DNA from 2 places in the Massilia endophytica genome. Region 2 is predicted to be linked to the other one. Evidence: predicted binding sites of a transcription regulator. Region 2 holds the regulator's gene; the other holds the start of a gene.
The links. Region 2 encodes LexA, which represses DNA repair genes until DNA is damaged. Its sites were predicted from a motif close to ACTGTATNNNNATACAGT; they were not measured.
Positions count from the first base shown of each region.

Region 1: a site for LexA is predicted at 5,037-5,054, ahead of LSQ66_RS13520 (PA0069 family radical SAM protein). Genes of this name have one in related genera too.

Region 1 is NZ_CP088952.1:2,979,599-2,988,907, reverse strand. Features, by position in the region: gene LSQ66_RS13535 (Hsp70 family protein) at 1-2,506, opposite strand, end outside; gene LSQ66_RS13530 (Hsp70 family protein) at 2,503-4,341, opposite strand; gene LSQ66_RS13525 (DUF2760 domain-containing protein) at 4,338-4,892, opposite strand; gene LSQ66_RS13520 (PA0069 family radical SAM protein) at 5,070-6,221, shown strand; gene LSQ66_RS13515 (GlxA family transcriptional regulator) at 6,218-7,189, opposite strand; gene LSQ66_RS13510 (MBL fold metallo-hydrolase) at 7,281-8,075, shown strand; gene LSQ66_RS13505 (gamma-glutamylcyclotransferase) at 8,072-8,638, opposite strand; gene LSQ66_RS13500 (LysR family transcriptional regulator) at 8,666-9,309, opposite strand, start outside.
Region 2 is NZ_CP088952.1:3,191,064-3,200,372, reverse strand. Features, by position in the region: gene purF (amidophosphoribosyltransferase) at 1-709, shown strand, start outside; gene LSQ66_RS14605 (cystathionine gamma-synthase family protein) at 709-1,944, shown strand; gene LSQ66_RS14600 (hypothetical protein) at 2,024-2,473, shown strand; gene LSQ66_RS14595 (glutathione S-transferase family protein) at 2,523-3,149, opposite strand; gene lexA (transcriptional repressor LexA) at 3,152-3,793, opposite strand; gene rpsF (30S ribosomal protein S6) at 4,012-4,392, shown strand; gene priB (primosomal replication protein N) at 4,412-4,732, shown strand; gene rpsR (30S ribosomal protein S18) at 4,734-5,024, shown strand; gene rplI (50S ribosomal protein L9) at 5,046-5,498, shown strand; gene LSQ66_RS14565 (replicative DNA helicase) at 5,611-7,011, shown strand; gene LSQ66_RS14560 (DUF47 domain-containing protein) at 7,067-7,693, shown strand; gene LSQ66_RS14555 (inorganic phosphate transporter) at 7,727-8,737, shown strand; gene LSQ66_RS14550 (bile acid:sodium symporter family protein) at 8,811-9,309, shown strand, end outside.

The DNA of each region.
Region 1 (9,309 bases), 210 kb from region 2:
CATGGAAGGGCTGGCGAGCACCGACGCGGCCCAGTGCCCACAGGTATCGTGCGTACGCGCCGGCCGCTTTTGCCGCGTCGCGCGCTGGGCGCTTCGGAATGCCGAGGATCTGCTGCAGCATCCAGTCCCCGATCTCGGCCTTGTAAGCGGAAGGAATGCGCTCCAGGGATGCGCCGAGCCGCAGCATGTCCTCTTCGCTGCCGTTGACGAGCGTGACGGGCCTGCGGCCGCGTTCCTGCGCATCCGCCTGCAGGTTGAAGGCAAAGTCGTCCAGCAGGCGAAGCTGCGCCTCCGTCCCCAGCCCGCCCGATACGCGCCGCCACAGCGTCCACCATTCCGCGCAGACCTGGCTGTCCTTGTGATACTGCACGCCGGTCTCGAACAATGCCCACAGCTGGCCGATGCGCCAGTCGTCGAGCGCTGCGCCAAAACCCGGGCGCAGGCAGTAGCCCGCAAGGTTCAGCCACACCCGCTCATGCTCGGCGGATCGGCGGCGGCCTTTCGCCCGCTGCATCAGTGCATCGAACAGGTGGCGCAGGAGCGGGGTGGCCCAGCGTTCGCGGCTGCCGAGCAGCTGCTCGAGCTGGGCGCGCAGCTGGCGCACCTCTTTTGGATCGACCTGCTGCGCGCGCGTTCCAAAGACGCGCTCGATCTTTTCCACCGCGTCGTCGAAGCGCGGCGGCGCAGTCTCTTCTTGCGCCTCTTCTTCGTCTGCGCCGCGCAGCTGGAATTCGAGCAGCCAGCGCTGCGCCTCGGCCACGCAGTGAATTTCCAGGGTGCCCACCTCGCTCAGGCTTGCCGCAAGCTGCACGGGGATTTCCTTGAGGGCGTTTGCATTGCCTTCTTCGCGCAGCACCATGGCCACGGGCGGCAGGCGCACGTAATCGGCCGGATCGAGCTCCAGCAGGTCGCCCGCGGCTGGAGGGAGGCCCTCGTCGGCCGTGGAAGACAGGAGATGGAACCGCACCGGGCGTCCCACGCGCAGCGCAAAGCTGCGCCCATCCAGCCGCAGTTCGCGCCCGGGCGCGGTTCCGCGTGGAAGAATGCAAACGGCGCGGCGCTTGATGCCCGGCGGCTTTTCCGTGTCCAGCAGCAGGAAGTAGCTGCGCGGCGATCCGCCGGCAATGGCAGGCGCAAGCCCGCCCCGCGCGAGCGAGTAAGCGACGGCGCCGCGCGCCACCGCCACGTCGGGACTCTCGTTGTGCAGGATGCGCAGCGGCGTGCCGCGCCAGCCGGCGAGCGTATCGGCGAGCCTTTGGGCGAGGGCCGCGGCGTGGAAGACGCCGCCGTTCAGGAGCAGCGTATCCGGCACCGGCAGACGGCCGTCATCGCCGACACCCAGCGCGGCACGCGAGGCGGCGGCGTGCTGGCGCAGGAAAGCCGCCAGGTGCCGCGTGATGGCGGGATCGCTCGCGTAGGGAAGGCCGAATTCCACGATGGCCGCTCGTGCACGCTGCGGCTGCTGCTGTTCGGGGTTCAGGGGGAAGAACCCCTCCGTCACGATCTGCTGCACTTCCTCGCGCGACAGTGTGGCGGAGCGGCTGCCGCCGATCAGGCGCGAGCCCGCGCCCAGAAGGGTGACGGTAAGCTGGTCCGGCGCATCCGCCGCCAGCAGCTGCTCCTTGGCCGAGCGGCAGCGTTCGATAAGCTGCGCCAGCCTGCCTGCGGACAGCCTGCCGCCTTCCGGCGTGCCGAGGCGCGATTCGGCCAGCCGCGCGAGGGCAAGGTCCATATTGTCGCCGCCGAGGATCAGGTGATTGCCGACGCCGATGCGCGTGAGCACCGGTTCGCCGTGTTCCAGCTCCACCTTCACGAGGCTGAAGTCGGTGGTGCCGCCGCCCACGTCGGCGACGAGCACCAGGCGGCTGTCCGCCAGTTCCGCGGCCAGGGAGTCGCGATGCCTCAGCAGCCAGTCGTAGAGGGCGGCCTGAGGTTCTTCCAGCAGCCGCAGTTGCGGCAGGCCTGCCATGCGCGCCGCTTCGAGCGTCAGCGCGCGCGCTCCTTCGTCGAAGGAGGCGGGAACGGTAAGCACGATCTCCTGCTGTTCCAGCGGGAAGGAGGGAAAGCGGGCATTCCATGCCGAGCGCAGATAGGCGAGGTAGCTTGCGCTGGCGGCGACGGGAGAGATTTTGGGGACACCTTCATCCGCCCCCCAGGGCAGGATGGGCGCCGTGCGGTCCACGCCCGGATGCGACAGCCAGCTCTTGGCGCTCGCCACCATGCGCCCGGGCGACTGCGCACCCAGCTTGCGCGCGAGGCTGCCGATCACGGCATGCGGCATCCCGGCGGGATCGCCGGGCGGCCAGGGGAGCTGCAGCTCCGCTGCGGCCAGTTCGCCCTCCGCGGGATGGTAGCGGGAGGAGGGCAGCAGCGTGAACGGGCTGACTTCACCCGGTGCGCTGAGCTGCTCGATCTCCATCAGCTGGACCGCATCGCCGCCGGGCGCAAGCCAGGCGAGCACCGTGTTCGTGGTGCCCAGGTCGATGCCGACGAGGTAGCGCTTCATGCTCCTTCGGCGTTGCGCACGTCGAATTCCACTTTCCAGCGCTGGCCGCCGCTGGCCACGGCCAGCAGCTCCAGCGTTCCGGCTTCGGTGGCGCGCGCATGCAGGCGCACCTGCACCACCTCGCCCGGCTGCCGGCCTTCCGGCGACAGCGTGGCCTGGATCTCGTTCATCTCCGTCAGCTCATCGCCGCTCCAGGAGTCGAGCACCTGGCCGATCTGGTCCTGGCGCCGTACGGAGGAGCCGAAGAAGCGGAAGTGCACGGGTTCGCCCACCACCAGGCCGAATTCCTGGCCGGGCAGTTCCAATTCGCTGCCTTCTTCCATGCCGAATGGAGCAACGCACAGTGCCTCGATGGGAGGGGCCATGCCCGGAATCGCAGGCATGGCGGATTCCACTCCCACGTAGTAGGAGCGGGCGGTGCCGCCGCGGATGCGCACCCCGGCGCCGCGCCGCACATAGCTGTAATAGGCCGCGCCGCGCGCCACCGCCAGATCGAGGTCGGCCCCGGCCAGCATGCGCGCAGGCGGCGTGCCTTCGGTGGCGAGCCAGCCGTTCAGCGTGTCCATCACGCGCTGCGACAGCAGCTGCGACTTGAACACGCCGCCGTTGAACAGCACTGCGCTTGGATGCAGGAAGCTGTGTGCGGGGTTCGGCGTGAAACCCGGCAGCTCGCCCGTAGCACCCACCTGGCGCGCCAGGAAGGCGGCGAGGTGGCGCGTGATCGCCGCGTCCTGCGCATAGGGCAGGCCAAGCTGTGTCAGGCCCGCGCGGGCGCGCACGGCGGGGCGGGCGGAAGAATCCACCTGGGGGAAGAACCCATCGGTGATGAAGGCCGAGACCTCCGCGCGCGTCAGCTCGGTGCGGATCGAACCGCCGATCAGCTTCGAGCCGCGGCTCGGGATCACGATGGGGCAGCTCTCGGCGCTGGCATCGGCCAGCAGTTGTTCCTTGGCGCTGCGGCAGCCGTAGGTGAGGGCGCGCATCTGCCAGGCATCGAGCTGGGTGCTGTTGGCGGCCAGCTTGCGCGATACCAGGTGGGCCAGCGCCAGGTCCATATTGTCGCCGCCCAGCAGGATATGGTCGCCCACGGCCACGCGGTGCGGCTCCAGCTTGCCGTCGCGCTCGGCGATGGCGATGAGCGAGAAGTCGCTCGTGCCGCCACCGACGTCCACCACCAGAATGATGTCGCCCGGCTTCACGTCCTTGCGCCAGCGGCCTTCGCTGCCCTGGATCCAGCTGTAGAGCGCCGCCTGCGGCTCCTCCAGCAGGGTCAGGCCCTGATAGCCCGCCGCCAGCGCGGCTTCCGCCGTGAGCTCGCGCGCGCCCGGATCGAAGGAGGCGGGGATGGTCACCGTGACGGACTGCTGCGCGAAAGGCGCTTCGGGATGCGCGGCATCCCACGCGCGGCGCAGGTGCTCGAGGTAGCGGGCCGACGCCGCCAGCGGAGATACGCGCGGCACCTCGTCCGGCGCATCGCTGGGGAGGATGGCCGCGCGGCGGTCCACGCCGGGGTGGCACAGCCAGCTTTTGGCGCTGGACACAAGGCGGATAGGCGTGGTGGCGCCACGGCTGCGCGCCATCTCGCCCACCGCCGAATTTTCGCTCGCGCTCCAGGGCAGGGCGAGGTCGCCCGGCGCCAATTCGTCCGCATGCGGCAGATAGAGGAAGGATGGCAGGAGCGGCAGTTCTTCGACAGTGCCCGGCGCCGTCAACTGCGGCACGGGCAGCACTTTCTGTACGGTGTTCTCGCCTTCGCTGCCGCCAAGGTCCACGTACGACAGCGCGCTGTGCGTGGTGCCAAGGTCGATGCCGATGGCGTAGCGCGGCTCGCTCACAGTTCCACCTCGGCGGGAGCGAGGACCTTTGCATCATGCGTCTCGGCCAGCTTGGGCAGGCGCACGCTGCTCGCGCGCCAGCCGCGGTGGCTCAGGGACCCGGTGAACGGCGCCTTGCCGACCACGTTCCCGGTCAGGCGTACGGAGGCCGCGTCGAAGCCTTCCGGCAGGATGATGCGGCTGCCCTCCGCTTCGCTGCGCACCGGCTCGATGGTGAAATGCTCGCGCAGCACCTTCGCGCAGCCTTCATGCACGACGCGCGCGGCGGCGCCGATGTCAGCATCCGAATAGGCGCCCAGGTTCTCCTGAGTGAAATCGATCAGGCGCGCTTCGCGCTGGAACAGGCTCAGAAGCTGGAGCGCGGCATCGGGCGTGGCTTCGCGCAGCGGGGCGGGCGCTGGCGCAGGCGCTGGGGCGGGCGCTGGCACAGGTGCGGCGGCGGGCTGCTGGATGCGGGCGGCGAATTCGGCATCGCCCAGGGTCTTGAAAAAGGCGCCAAAGGCGAGGGGAATCCTGCTCCAGAAGGATGGCAGAGTGGTCGTTTTGCTCATGTTATTGCTCTTGATTGGGGGAAGGGATCGGCTGCGCTGTCGGACGGCGCCGGGATCGGAATCCGGAGAATTGCGAATCATACCAGCTAGCGCCAGCACCGGGCACGCGCCCCGCTTGCAGCGCGGGGAGAGTGGGCATAAAATACTGTATATATATCCAGTATTCCGGAGCTTCGCATGCAGGACCAAGAATTCGAAGGGCAGGTGATGTTGCCGCCCAAGCCGCTCAATGCACAGAAGGGGCGCGGCGCCGTCTCCAATCTGCAGGGGCGCTACGAGGTGCATGAGCGCGAAGACTACGACGATGGCTGGGAGCGTGAGGAAGAAGCGCCCCGCATCTTCCGCACGCACGTTACCGAAGAGATGGCGCGCACGATCCTGAGCCGCAACCAGTCGCCGGACATTCCTTTCGGCGTGTCGCTCAACCCCTACCGCGGCTGCGAGCATGGCTGCATCTACTGCTTCGCCCGGCCCACGCACAGCTACCTGGGTCTCTCGCCCGGACTGGATTTCGAGAGCAAGCTGTATGCGAAGGTCAATGCGCCCGAGCTGCTGCGCGGTGAGCTGGCAAAGGCGGGCTACAAGCCCGAGCCCATTGCGCTCGGCGTGAATACGGACGCCTACCAGCCCTGTGAGCGCGACTACAAGCTTACCCGGCGGGTGCTGGAAGTGCTGCAGGAATGCGACCATCCGGTCGGCCTGATCACCAAGTCTTCGCTCATCGAGCGCGACCTGGACATTCTTGCACCCATGGCGGCAAAGCGGCTGGCAGCGGCTTCCGTCACCCTGACCACGCTCGACCCGGCTATCGCGCGCACGCTGGAACCCCGTGCCGCGGCGCCGTCGCGCCGCTTGCGCACCATCCGCACGCTGACCGATGCTGGCATTCCTGTTGGCGTGAGCATTGCCCCCATCATTCCCTTCGTGACGGAGCCGGACATCGAACGCGTGATGGAAGCGGCCTTTGAGGCAGGCGCCATCATGGCGAGCTACGTGGTGCTGCGCCTGCCCTGGGAAGTGAGCCCCCTGTTCAAGGAATGGCTGGAAGCGCACTTCCCCGACCGTGCGGCCCGCGTGATGAACCGCGTGCGCGACATGCGCGGCGGGAAGGACTACGACGCCACCTTCGGCAGCCGCATGCACGGCGAGGGCGTATGGGCGGACCTGATACGCCAGCGCGTGGACAAGTCCGTGCAGCGCCTGGGCATGCACGGCCGCGGCCTGCGCTTCAAGCAACTGGACTGCACCATCTTCAAACGTCCCGTCGTGGTGCCGCCCCGCGCCGCCAAAACCCGCGCTTCTTCCTCCGGCCAGCTCGATCTCTTCTAGGCCTGGCCGAAAGCCTGGCGGTACTGGGCTGGTGTGAGGGACGTCAGCTCCTTGAACATGCGGCGCATGCCCGAATCGCTGCTGAAGCCCAGCTCTGCGCTGATGCTGCTGGCGGGCAGGGAGGTGTGGATCAGGCGTTCGCTGACCTGGTTCAGTTTCAGGCAACGCACATAGCTGGCCACCGGCTGGCCGGTTGCGGCAGCGACCTTGCGGGCCAGCGTCCGCTCGGTGGTATTCAGTTCCTGCGCCAGCCGCTTCAGCGTGAGGTCCGACGCGGGCAGCCGCTCGGCAACGGCGTGCAGCTGGCGCAGCAGCCGGTTCGGCTGTTCGATCAGGTTCATGGTGCGGAAGGCGTGATGCCTGCGTTCCGGCCGCGGCAGCACCATCAGCTTCGCCAGTTCGCGGTAAGCGTCTGCATTCAGGCGTTTTTCGATGGCCGCCTGCGCAATCGGCAGATAACCGTTCACGCCCGATGCAGAGGCGTTCCGCTCGTGCCACACATCCGTGCTCTCGGTTTGCCAGCGCACCTTCGGAAAGCGCAGGCGCGCGAGATCCGCCAGCCACCACGTCACGGTAGCAGCCTGTCCGTTCATGCGTCCGGTAGCCGCGGCGATGCAGACGCCTGTGCAGTAGCTCCAGATGCCCACGGCCCTCGGCAGCTCCGCCAGCGCGCGGATCAAAGCGCTGTTCTGTGCCACCGCCACCTCCACCTGGCGCGTGGACTCGCCCCAGAATCCCGGAACCAGCACGGCGTCCGGCGCCGCCTCGCGGATCGCACTGGCCGCGCGCAGAGCCTGGCCATGGGCGCATTCCACAAGGCCTTCCTGCAAACCCGCAAAGACCGGTTCGAACACCGGCTTGCCGGACCGCCGGTTTGCGGCATGCAGCAGATCGGCGAAGGCGAACAGCCCGGCCGGCATGCAGCCGGGATAGAGCAGGAGTGCGACGCGGAAGGGTTTCGATGCCATGGCCGGAAATGGATGATTTATGTCGTATATGGCCATTCTAGACGCGAAGCAGGATGGGCACAATGTGCTCATCCATGAAAGGAAAACAGCCATGAAAATCACTCAGCTACGCAACGCCACCGCCATCATCAGCATTGGCGCCATGCGCATCCTTGTCGATCCCATGCTGGCCCCCAAGGGCGCGCTGCCGCCATTGCGGCTGCTGGGGGAACGGGTACGCAACCCGCTGGTCGAACTGCCGCCGTCGGCCGAGACCGAGCTGGAGACCGTCACGCACTGCCTCATCACCCACTGCCAGAAAGGCCACTTCGACCACCTGGACCGCGCCGCCAAGCGCTGGCTGCGCGAGAAGCAGATTCCCGTCATCTGCACGCCGCACGATGCGCAGCACCTGCGCCAGCGCGGCCTGAACGTGCAGCCGCTGCCGGAGCACCATGCGGCGCCGCAGCCCTTCTTCGGCGGAACGATCAGGACGGTGCGCTGCACGCACGGGCGGGGCATGGTGGGCCTGCTGATGGAGCACGGGGTGGGCTATTTCATCGAAATGCCGGGGGAACCAAGCCTCTACCTCTCCGGCGACACCATCCTGACCGATACCGTGCGCAGTTTCATCGCGCATCACCAGCCCGATGTGGCGGTGATTCCTGCAGGCGGCGCGAAGTTCGACCTGGGCCACGAAATCATCATGGACGCGGAGGAGGTACTGGAGTTTTGCCGCGGTTTCGGCGGCATTACGGTGGCGAACCACCTGGAAGCGCTCGGGCATTGCCCGGTGACGCGCGCGCAGCTTGCATCGGCCGCGCGGCATGCGGGCCTTGGCAGCCGCCTGCTGATCCCCGCGGACGGCGAAACCCTGGAGTTCAGCGCGGTACAGGCTGCCGCTTAAGGGCGCAGCCGCGCGAGATGGCGCTCAATGGCGAATACATGTTCGTCGTGATGGCCCATCGCGCGCAGCGCCTCCGCAAGCTGCAGCAGGTATTCCGCATTCGGCCCGCTGGGTCCAGCCGCCTGCGCGATGTGGGCGGCAATCTCCTCTTCGCTCGCCGCGCCGAGGAAGGCGGCGTTATCTTCTTTTGCGATATAGACCAGGCCTTCTTCGCTGCCCCCGCCGTCGAAGTGGATGTCGATGGCCAGGCGCAGGTAGCCGTTCTTCTCGCGATGGTCCAGGTGCGCGAACTCCTCTGGCGTTACCAGATAGGCCATGCCGTGGCAGACGGCTCCGGGCTGGGGCACGATGGTGGCCACGCGCCCCGGCGCTTCGGGTGTTCCGCGATGGTCGTGCGAGCCTTGCCAGAAGCGTCGCGTCCAGCCCTCGATGCTGGCGGGGCGGCGTTCGATGAAGGGGAAATCCGCCTTGTAGATCAGCGAACCGTAGCCGAACAGCCACACGCTGTGGTGGCCGTCGAATTTGTCCATCGCCCGGTTGATCTCGATGGTGTTGTGGGACATGCGCTGCGATCCTGCAAAAAACTGTGATTATAGGGTTCCTTGCGCTTTCACGAATCCGCCCAGGAAGTCGATGAAGCTTTGCGCGGCGGGAGAGGGCGAGCGCGACGTCTTGGTGTAGACGAAGAACTTGCGCGTCAGCTCCGGCGCCGCAAGCGGACGCATTTCGAGTCCGTAGCGTTTCACCATCGGCTCCGCATACGGCAGGCAGGCCGTCACTCCGAGTCCCGCGCTCACCATGGCCAGCGCCGTCGTCATGAAGGTCACCTCGTTCTGGGGATTGAGCGGCTGGCGCATTTCGCGCAGCAGGCGCTCTGTGAACTGGCCCTGCAGGGCGATGAAGGGATGGTCGTTCATGTCCGCCCAGCGCACGCTCTTCTTCGCCGCCAGCGCATGGCCTGGCGGGAAAACGGCCACGAAGGGCATTTCGAAGAGCAGCGCCGCGTCGATCTCGGCCAGCGCATCGCGCTCCGGCCCGATGCCCACGTCCACTTCGCCGCTGAACACGCGGCCCGCCACATTGTCCACCGGGCAGTCCACGAGCCGCAGCTGCACCTTTGGCCAGACGGCGCGGTAGGCCGCCATGGCTTCCGGCAGCAGGGTGCAGGACAGCATTTGCGGCGCGGCGATGCGCACGGTGCCCTTGTTGAGCGCCTTGCGGCTGGCGATATCGG
Region 2 (9,309 bases):
CAGCACCCGCCTGAAGATGGGCGAGTACCTGGCCGACAAGATCAAGCGCGAAGGCCTGGCGGACGATATCGACGTGGTGATGCCGATTCCGGATTCCTCCCGTCCCGCCGCCATCCAGCTGGCCCTGCGCCTGGGCAAGGAATACCGCGAAGGCTTCATCAAGAACCGCTACATCGGCCGCACCTTCATCATGCCGGGGCAGTCGCTGCGCAGGAAGTCCGTGCGCCAGAAGCTGAACGCCATCGGCGATGAATTCAAGGGCAAGAACGTGCTGCTGGTGGACGACTCCATCGTGCGCGGCACCACCAGCCGCGAGATCGTGCAGATGGCGCGGGACTCCGGCGCGAAGAAGGTGATCTTTGCCTCCGCCGCGCCGCCCGTGCTCTACCCGAACGTGTACGGCATCGACATGCCGACCCGCGACGAGCTGATTGCCCATGGCCGCACCGTGGAAGAGGTGTGCAAGGAGATCACCGCCGACGCGCTGGTGTACCAGGACCTGGATGACCTGAAGAAGGCCATCTCCGACGTGAACCCCCAACTGAAGCAGTTCGAGGCTTCCTGTTTCGACGGCAAGTACATCACGGGCGACGTGTCGGCCGACTACCTGGACCGCATCGAATACGCACGCCACCATCCGAAGGAGAAGGGCGTGGAGGATGCGGCGCGCACCCAGCTGAACCTCAACTACGCCACCACGGAAGCTTGATGAAACAGTACGGCTTCACCACCACCATCCTGCACAACGACCGGCAGAAGCCGGTCGAGCAGAACTCGCTGCACAAGCCCATCCACACCGCCGTGGCCTTCGGCTATTCGGACGCGCGCCAGCTGGCTTCCGTCTTCCAGGGCAAGGAGCCCGGCTTCCGCTACGGCCGCCAGGGCAATCCCACCGTGTCGGCGCTGGAGGACAAGGTGAACAAGATGGAGGACGGCGTCGCCACGCTGTGCTTCGCCACGGGCATGGGCGCCATCGGCGCCGTGTTCCAGGGCCTGCTGCGCTCGGGCGACCATGTGGTGTCGTCCTCCTTCCTGTTCGGGAACACGAACTCGCTGTGGCAGACGGTGGCAGGGCAGGGCGTGGGTGTGGATTTCGTGGATGCGACCGACGTGGCCAACGTGGCCGCGGCGCTGAAGCCGAACACCCGCCTTGTCTTCGTCGAGACCATCGCCAACCCGCGCACCCAGGTGGCGGACCTGAAGCGCATCGGCGAGCTGTGCGCAGAGCGCGGCATCCTCTACATCGTGGACAACACCATGACCACGCCCTATCTGTTCCGCCCGAAGGCGGTGAAGGCGGGCCTGGTGGTGAACTCGCTGACCAAGTCCATCGGCGGCCATGGCAACGCCCTGGGGGGCAGCCTGACGGACACCGGCATGTATGACTGGTCGAAGTTCCCGAACATCTTCGAGAACTACAAGAAGGCGGCGCCTGCGATGTGGGGCATCACCCAGATCCGCGCCAAGGGCCTGCGCGACTTCGGCGCTTCGCTGGCGCCGGAAGCGGCCCACCATATCGCCGTGGGTGCTGAAACGCTGGCGCTGCGCATGGAGCGTACCTGCGCCAATGCCAGGGCGCTGGCTGAAATGCTGGAGAAGGACGAAAGGGTGGCCGCCGTGTATTACCCGGGCCTGGCCTCGCATCCCCAGCACGGCGTTTCCACGGAACTGTTCAAGGCCTATGGTTCGCTGTTCAGCTTCGAGCTGAAAGAGGGCATCGACTGCTTCGACTACCTGAACCGCCTGAAGATCGCCGTCCCGGCTTCGAACCTGGGCGACACGCGCACCCTGGTGATTCCGGTGGCGCACACCATCTTCTACGAAATGGGGGCTGAGCGCCGCGCCTCCATGGGCATCGCCGAATCGCTGATCCGCGTTTCGGTGGGCATCGAAGATACGGCCGATCTGCTGGAAGATTTCCGGGGTGCGCTATCGGCTGGATAGCGCAATGCAAGTGAATTGCTCCTCTTCCGGAGATGAGATAAGGTGTGCTGCAGTCTCTCAATCCTGAAAGGAGCCTTACATGAAAGCCCTGAGCGCAATTGTTCTGGCCGCCCTGACAACCGCCGCATCGGCCGCCTCCCCATTCGACCATCTCGGCTACAGTCAGTCGGGCTGCGAGCCGCCCGCACTCAAGCCGGTAAGCAATGAGGAGGCTGCGCAGCGCACGGAAGCGGCATACCGGAGCTGGCAGGCTTGCTATAAGCGCTTTGCCGACCGGTTGAACGCCGAGTTGGTCAACAATAAGGAATTCCCGGTAGAGCTGTTCGTGGCGTTCTCGGAAGAGGCGCAGGCGGCAGTAGCCGGTGTCGAAAAACAGCATGCGGACTGGGTCGCGCTATCGCGCCAGATGGCGGAGCTGGAATTGGCCCAGTTTGCAGTTATGGAGGCGCGCCGGGCGACGGAGGCGCGCCGCCGCGAGCTGGCGTGGGAATCGCGCAGCCGGCCCGTGATATCGGCCAAGCCCAGGTAATTTCCAGGGATCGGCGTCCGGCGCCTGAAGATCGCCGCTCTGGCCTGAACTACCAGGGATCGGCGCCCGGCATCTCGTAAGGATGCTGCCAGCCTGGCAGGGCCGCGATGCGGTTCAGCCAGGCCTGCACCAGCGGCGGATAGCTCACGCTGGCCTGCCCGGGCCAGTACATATAGCCGCACAGGGAAAAATCGGCTGCGCTGACCTGGTCGTCCAGGATGAAGGCGCGGCCGTCCGCCAGCTCTTCTTCCAGACGGATCATGTCCGCATCGAAGCGGCGGCGGAACCAGGGCAGCACCGTGCCCGAATAAGCGCCTTCGTCGTCGAACTTCTGGCCGAAGCGCAGGTGGGCCATGGACATGCCGACCCGGTTCGCTTCCCAGAACAGCCATTCGCGCACGCGTTCCAGCCGCTCCTGCGTTTCGCCGCCATAGGCGTTCAGGTGTTCGGCCATGTGCAGCAGGATGGCGTTGGACTGCACATAGGGCCTGCCGTCATGCACCAGCAGCGGCACTTCGCCGTATTTCGCCAGGCTGCGGAAAGGCTCGGGACGGTCTTCCCGCGCCAGGCGCAGGTCGATCTCCTCGTACTCGTGCGGCACGCCCGCCACGTTCAGCATCAGCTGAACCTTGTAGCTGTGGCCGGACTCGCAGCTGCCGTAAAGCTGGAACCCCATGCTCAGTGCCAGGTGCGCAGCAGGCCGACGGCCAAGCCTTCCAGCGCGAACTCGTCATCGGGGTTGACGGTAATGGTCTTGAAGTCCGAGTTCTCCGGCAGCAGTTCGATCACCGAGCCCACGCGGCGGTAGCGCTTGACCGTGACTTCGTTGCCCAGGCGGGCGACGACGATCTGGCCGTTCTTGGCGCTGTCCACCTTCTTCACGGCCAGCAGGTCGCCGTCCATGATGCCCACGTCGCGCATGGACTCGCCGCGCACTTTCAGCAGGTAGTCCGGCTTGGAGGTGAACAGGCTGGGGTCGACGCTGTAGCTCGTCTCCAGGTTTTCCTGGGCCAGGATGGGGGAACCGGCGGCGACGCGGCCGATGAGCGGCAGGCTCATCAGTAGCGGGGCAGGGACGTGCGCCATCGGCGTGCTGGACTCGGCAAAGGAGCCCAGCAGGCGGATGCCGCGCGAGGTGCCGGCGGTAATTTCGATGGCGCCCTTGCGCGCCAGCGCTTTCAGGTGCTCCTCGGCGGCGTTGGCGGACTTGAAGCCCAGCTCGGCCGCAATCTCGGCGCGGGTCGGCGGGAATCCGGTGTTCTCGATCGCGTCCTTGATGAGATTGAGGATTTCTTCTTGCCTTGCAGTCAGCTTGATCATGGTGTGTCACTGTGGATATCGACAGACTGTATTTTTGTACAGTGCGAGGGATATTGCAAGGAATTTGTTGTTTTGGGCGAAATATTTCTTAAAGGGGTCTGTCCCCCTGGCCGCTCTTCCAATCAGCAGCGAAACCTGCTATGCTTGCGGGCTTACCTCTTCCCACACTCGTCTTGACGCCGGGGTGGGCTATTTTCACAGTCCTTAAGGGAGTTTGCATGCGTCACTATGAAATCGTATTTATCGTCCATCCGGACCAAAGCGAGCAAGTGCCCGCGATGATCGAACGTTACAAGGCCAGCGTGACCTCGCGCGGCGGTAACGTGCACCGCGTGGAAGATTGGGGCCGCCGTCAAATGGCGTACTCGATCCAGAAACTGGCCAAGGCACACTACATCTGCATGAACATCGAGTGCGACAACGAGACTCTGGTCGAACTGGAAACCGCATTCAAATTCAATGATGCCGTGCTGCGTCACCTGACCGTCAAGATGAAGAAAGCGGAAACCGCTCCTTCGCCGATGATGAAGTCGGTCCAGCGTGAAGACGCGGCCAAGAGCCATCGCGCCGAAGCACCAGCAGCAGCCGCAGCGGCCTAAGTCTTAGCAGGAAACGGAACTGAACCAACTCCAGTTCACCGCCCTCATCACCGAACGGGACGCCTTGCGCTACACCCCGGCCGGTCTGCCGATTGTGAATGCAGTACTGCAGCACAGTTCGCAACAGATGGAGGCAGGCATCGCCCGATTGACCGAGTTCGACATCGCCGCAGTCGCTGCGGGGGAGATTTCAGGACGGTTCAACGCGGCGGCCCTGGGCGGAGTCTACGAGTTCACGGGTTTCCTGGCCAAGAAAAACCGCAACAGCAAAAGCCTGGTATTTCACATCATTGATTTCCGTGCTGCCGAGAGCAGCGCACATTTAGATACAGGAGCCTAAAATGGCATTCGGTAAAAAGTTCGACAAAAACAAAGCTAAGCTGAAAGAAAAGCGCAAGCAGCAAAATCCTCTGTTCAAGCGCAAGAAGTTCTGCCGCTTCACCGCCGCCGGCGTTGAGCAAGTGGACTACAAGGATGTAGACACGCTGAAAGACTTCATCCAGGAAAACGGCAAGATCATGCCAGCCCGTCTGACCGGCACCAAGGCGCACTACCAGCGTCAAGTGGACACCGCCATCAAGCGCGCCCGCTACCTGGCCCTGCTGCCTTACACCGATCTGCACCACGCTTAATCGGCCATCCTGGAGAACACTATGCAAATCATTCTGTTGGAAAAAGTTATCAACGTCGGCAACCTGGGCGACGTGGTGAAGGTCAAGGACGGCTACGCACGTAACTTCCTGATCCCGCAAAAACTGGCACGCCGTGCCACCACCGCCGCTGTGGCCGAATTCGAAGCCAAGCGCGCTGAACTGGAAAAAGCCGCCGCTGCCAAGCTGGCTGCCGCCCAGGCGCAAGGCGAGAAGCTGAACGGCATGACCGTCACCGTGGCCCAGAAGGCCGGCGTGGATGGCCGCCTGTTCGGTTCCGTGACCAACTACGACATCGCCGAAGCCCTGACCAAGGCCGGCTTCGCCGTGGAAAAAGCTGCCGTGCGCATGCCGACCGGCCCGCTGAAGACCACGGGCGAGCACCCTGTGTCCGTGCAGCTGCACACCGACGTGGTGGTCGAAGTGACCGTCGCCGTCGTGGGCGAAGCTGCCTAAGTCCAGGCCTGGAATTCCTTCCACGCCAAGACTGTTGTACAAATAAAAAAGCCGGGTTCGCCCCGGCTTTTTTATTGCCGGAATTTTTTGACGCCTTGCTGAAGCAGGTATAATGCCCGCCATGAACGCCGCCGCTCCATCCGATCCGCAAGTCGACGCCCTCCGCATCCCGCCCCATTCCATCGAAGCCGAGCAATCGGTGATCGGCGGTCTGCTGCGCGACAACGCGGCCTGGGACCGTATCGCGGACTTCATGCACGCGGACGATTTCTACCGCTACGACCACCGCATCATCTTCGAACAGATGGTGCGCCTGATTAACGCCGGCAAGCCCGCCGACGTCATCACCGTTTTCGAAACCCTCACCATGCTCGGCAAGGCCGAGGAGGTGGGCGGCCTGCAGTACCTGAACGCCATGGCGCAGAACACGCCGTCCGCCGCGAACATCCGCCGCTATGCGGAGATCGTGCGCGACCGCGGCGTGCTGCGCAAGCTCATTACCGTGGCCGACGAGATCTCGGGCAACGCCTTCAACCCCCAGGGCAAGGAAGTCAAGCAGATGCTGGACGAGGCCGAGTCCAAGATCTTCGCCATCGCGGAGCAGGGCGCGCGCGGCGCCTCGGGCTGGACGGCCGTGCAGCCCCTGCTGACCCAGGTGGTGGAGCGCATCGACGAACTCTACTCGCGCGACAGCGGCAGCGAGATCACGGGCGTGCCCACGGGCTTTATCGACCTGGACCGCATGACCTCCGGCCTGCAGCCGGGCGACCTGGTCATCGTGGCGGGCCGTCCTTCCATGGGCAAGACCGCCTTCTCCGTGAACATCGGCGAGAACGTCGCCATCGAGGCGGGCCTGCCCGTGGCCGTGTTCTCCATGGAGATGGGCGGCGCCCAGCTGGCCATGCGTATGCTGGGCTCGGTGGGCCAGCTGGACCAGCACCGCCTGCGGACCGGCAAGCTGAACGACGAGGACTGGCCGCGCCTGACGCACGCCATCCAGAAGATGAACGAGGCCCAGCTCTATATCGACGAGACGCCGGCCCTGAACCCCATCGAGATGCGCGCCCGCGCGCGCCGCCTGGCGCGCCAATGTGGCAAGCTGGGATTGATCATCGTGGACTACCTGCAGCTGATGCAGGGCTCGCAGCCGGGCGACAACCGCGCCGCCGAGATCTCCGAGATCTCGCGTTCGCTGAAGGGCCTGGCGAAGGAGCTGCACTGCCCGGTGATCGCGCTGTCGCAGCTGAACCGCTCCCTGGAGCAACGACCGAACAAGCGTCCCGTGATGTCCGACCTGCGCGAATCCGGCGCTATCGAACAGGACGCGGACGTGATCATCTTCCTCTACCGCGACGAGGTGTACAACCCCGACTCGCCGGACAAGGGAACGGCCGAGATCATTATCGGCAAGCAGCGTAACGGCCCGATTGGCGCGATCCGCCTGACGTGGATGGGCATGTACACCAAGTTTGGCAACTACACGGGTAACCTGTCGATCTACCAAGGCGACTAACCCAGAGGGGCCCTCGGCCCTGGCAGTACCGACGAATCAATTAACGGAGAATAAAATGTTTGGACGCTTGATGCCCACCGAGGGCAAATTCTTTGACCTGTTCAACCAGCACGCGGAACTGTGCGTGAAGGGCGCGCGCGAGATGCTGGGCCTGATGACCAGCTTCGACGACCTGGAAAACCGCGTGCACGCCATCGAGAGCATCGAGAAGCAGGCCGACAAGATCACCTATACCTGCGTCGACCTGCTGCACAAGACCTTCATCACCCCCATCGACCGCGACGACATCCACAAGCTCATCACCAAGATGGACGACATCCTGGACATGATGGAAGACGCGGGCCAGACCGTGTCCCTGTACGACCTGCACTCCGTGACCCCGGAAGCGAAGCGCCTGGCCGAACTGGTGCTGGCCTGCTGCGAGAAGGTCAAGGACGCCGTGGCCCTGCTGGCCAACATGAACAATGCGCGCGACATCGTGGCCATCTGCGAAGAGATCGACCGCCTGGAATCGGACGCCGACCACGTGATGCGCGCCGCCATGTCCAAGCTGTTCCGCGACGAGCCTGACGTGCGCAACCTGATCAAGATGAAGGCCATCTACGAGATCCTGGAAACGGTGACGGACCGCTGCGAAGACGTGGCCAATATCATCGAAGGCATCATCGTCGAAAACGCATAAAAAGCCCTCGCAGGCATCAGAAAAGAATAATCTATGCAGACCCTCCAAATCAGCATCTACGCCCTGGCAGCACTGATCTTCCTCGCGCTGGTGTTTGACTTCATGAACGGCTTCCACGATGCCGCGAACGCGATTGCGACCGTGGTGTCCACCGGCGTCCTGAAACCGCAGACCGCGGTGGCCATGGCCGCCTTCTTCAACTTCATCGCGATCTTCGTGGTTGGTCTGAAGGTGGCGACCACCATCGGCAAGGGCACCATCGACCCCCATGTGGTGGACCACTACGTGATCTTCGGGGCCCTGGTGGGCGCCATCGTCTGGAACCTGATCACCTGGTACTACGGCATTCCTTCGTCTTCCTCGCACGCCCTGATCGGCGGCCTGGTGGGCGCCGCGGTGGCCAAGGCGGGCACGGGCGCCCTGATCTCCGGTGGCCTGATCAAGACTGTCGTCTTCATCGTGGTGGCGCCGCTGCTGGGCTTTGTGCTGGGTTCCGTCATCATGCTGCTGGTGTCCTGGGTGTTCGTGCGCTCCACACCGCGCAAGATCGACGGCTGGTTCCGCCGCCTTCAGCTGGCGTCCGCGGCAGGCTACAGCCTTGGCCACGGCGGCAACGACGCGCAGAAAACCATGGGCATCATCTGGATGCTGCTGATCGCCTCCGGCCACGTGGCGGCGGGCGACGCGGCGCCGCCCACCTGGGTCATCGTGGCCTGCTATGCGGCGATTTCCTTCGGCACCCTGTTCGGCGGCTGGCGCATCGTGAAGACCATGGGCCAGAAGATCACCAAGCTCAAGCCCGTAGGCGGCTTCTGCGCGGAGACCGGCGGCGCGATCACGCTGCTGATGGCGTCCTTCTGGGGCGTTCCCGTTTCCACCACCCACACCATCACCGGCGCCATCGTCGGCGTCGGTTCGGCGCAGCGCCTGTCGGCCGTGCGCTGGGGCGTGGCGGGCAACATCGTGTGGGCCTGGATCTTCACGATCCCCGCATCCGCCTTCGTAGCCGCCATCGGCTGGTGGATCGGCACGCACATCATGTAAGCAGCTGCGCGCTGCAGAAAAAAGGGGGCCGCCGGCTCCCTTTTTTTTCGCCCGCAGAGGTTAGAATGTCCCGATGAGACTTCTGACCCGCATCATTCCCGACGGCTTCACCGCCGCACTCCTGATTACCGTCGCGCTGGCGACTGTGCTGCCCTGCGAAGGCGCTACCGCCGTCGTTATGGGCAGGATCACCACCTTTGCCATCGGTCTGCTGTTCTTCTTCCATGGCGCGAAGCTCTCGCGCGAGGCCGTGATCGCGGGGCTGACGCATTGGCGGCTGCACCTGCTGGTGCTGTGCCTCACCTTCGTGATGTTCCCCGTGCTCGGCCTGCTGATGAAGCCTCTCGCGGGCAGCGTGCTGACGCCGGAGCTTTATGTCGGCTTCCTTTTCCTGTGCATGTTGCCGTCCACCGTGCAGTCCTCCATCGCCTTCACGTCCATGGCGCGGGGGAATGTGCCGGCGGCGGTGTGCAGCGCGTCGGCGTCCAACTTCCTGGGCATCTTCCTCACGCCGCTGCTGGTGAGCGCTTTTGTCGCCACCGGCGCCACGGCCCGTTCTCCGGCGGACGCGG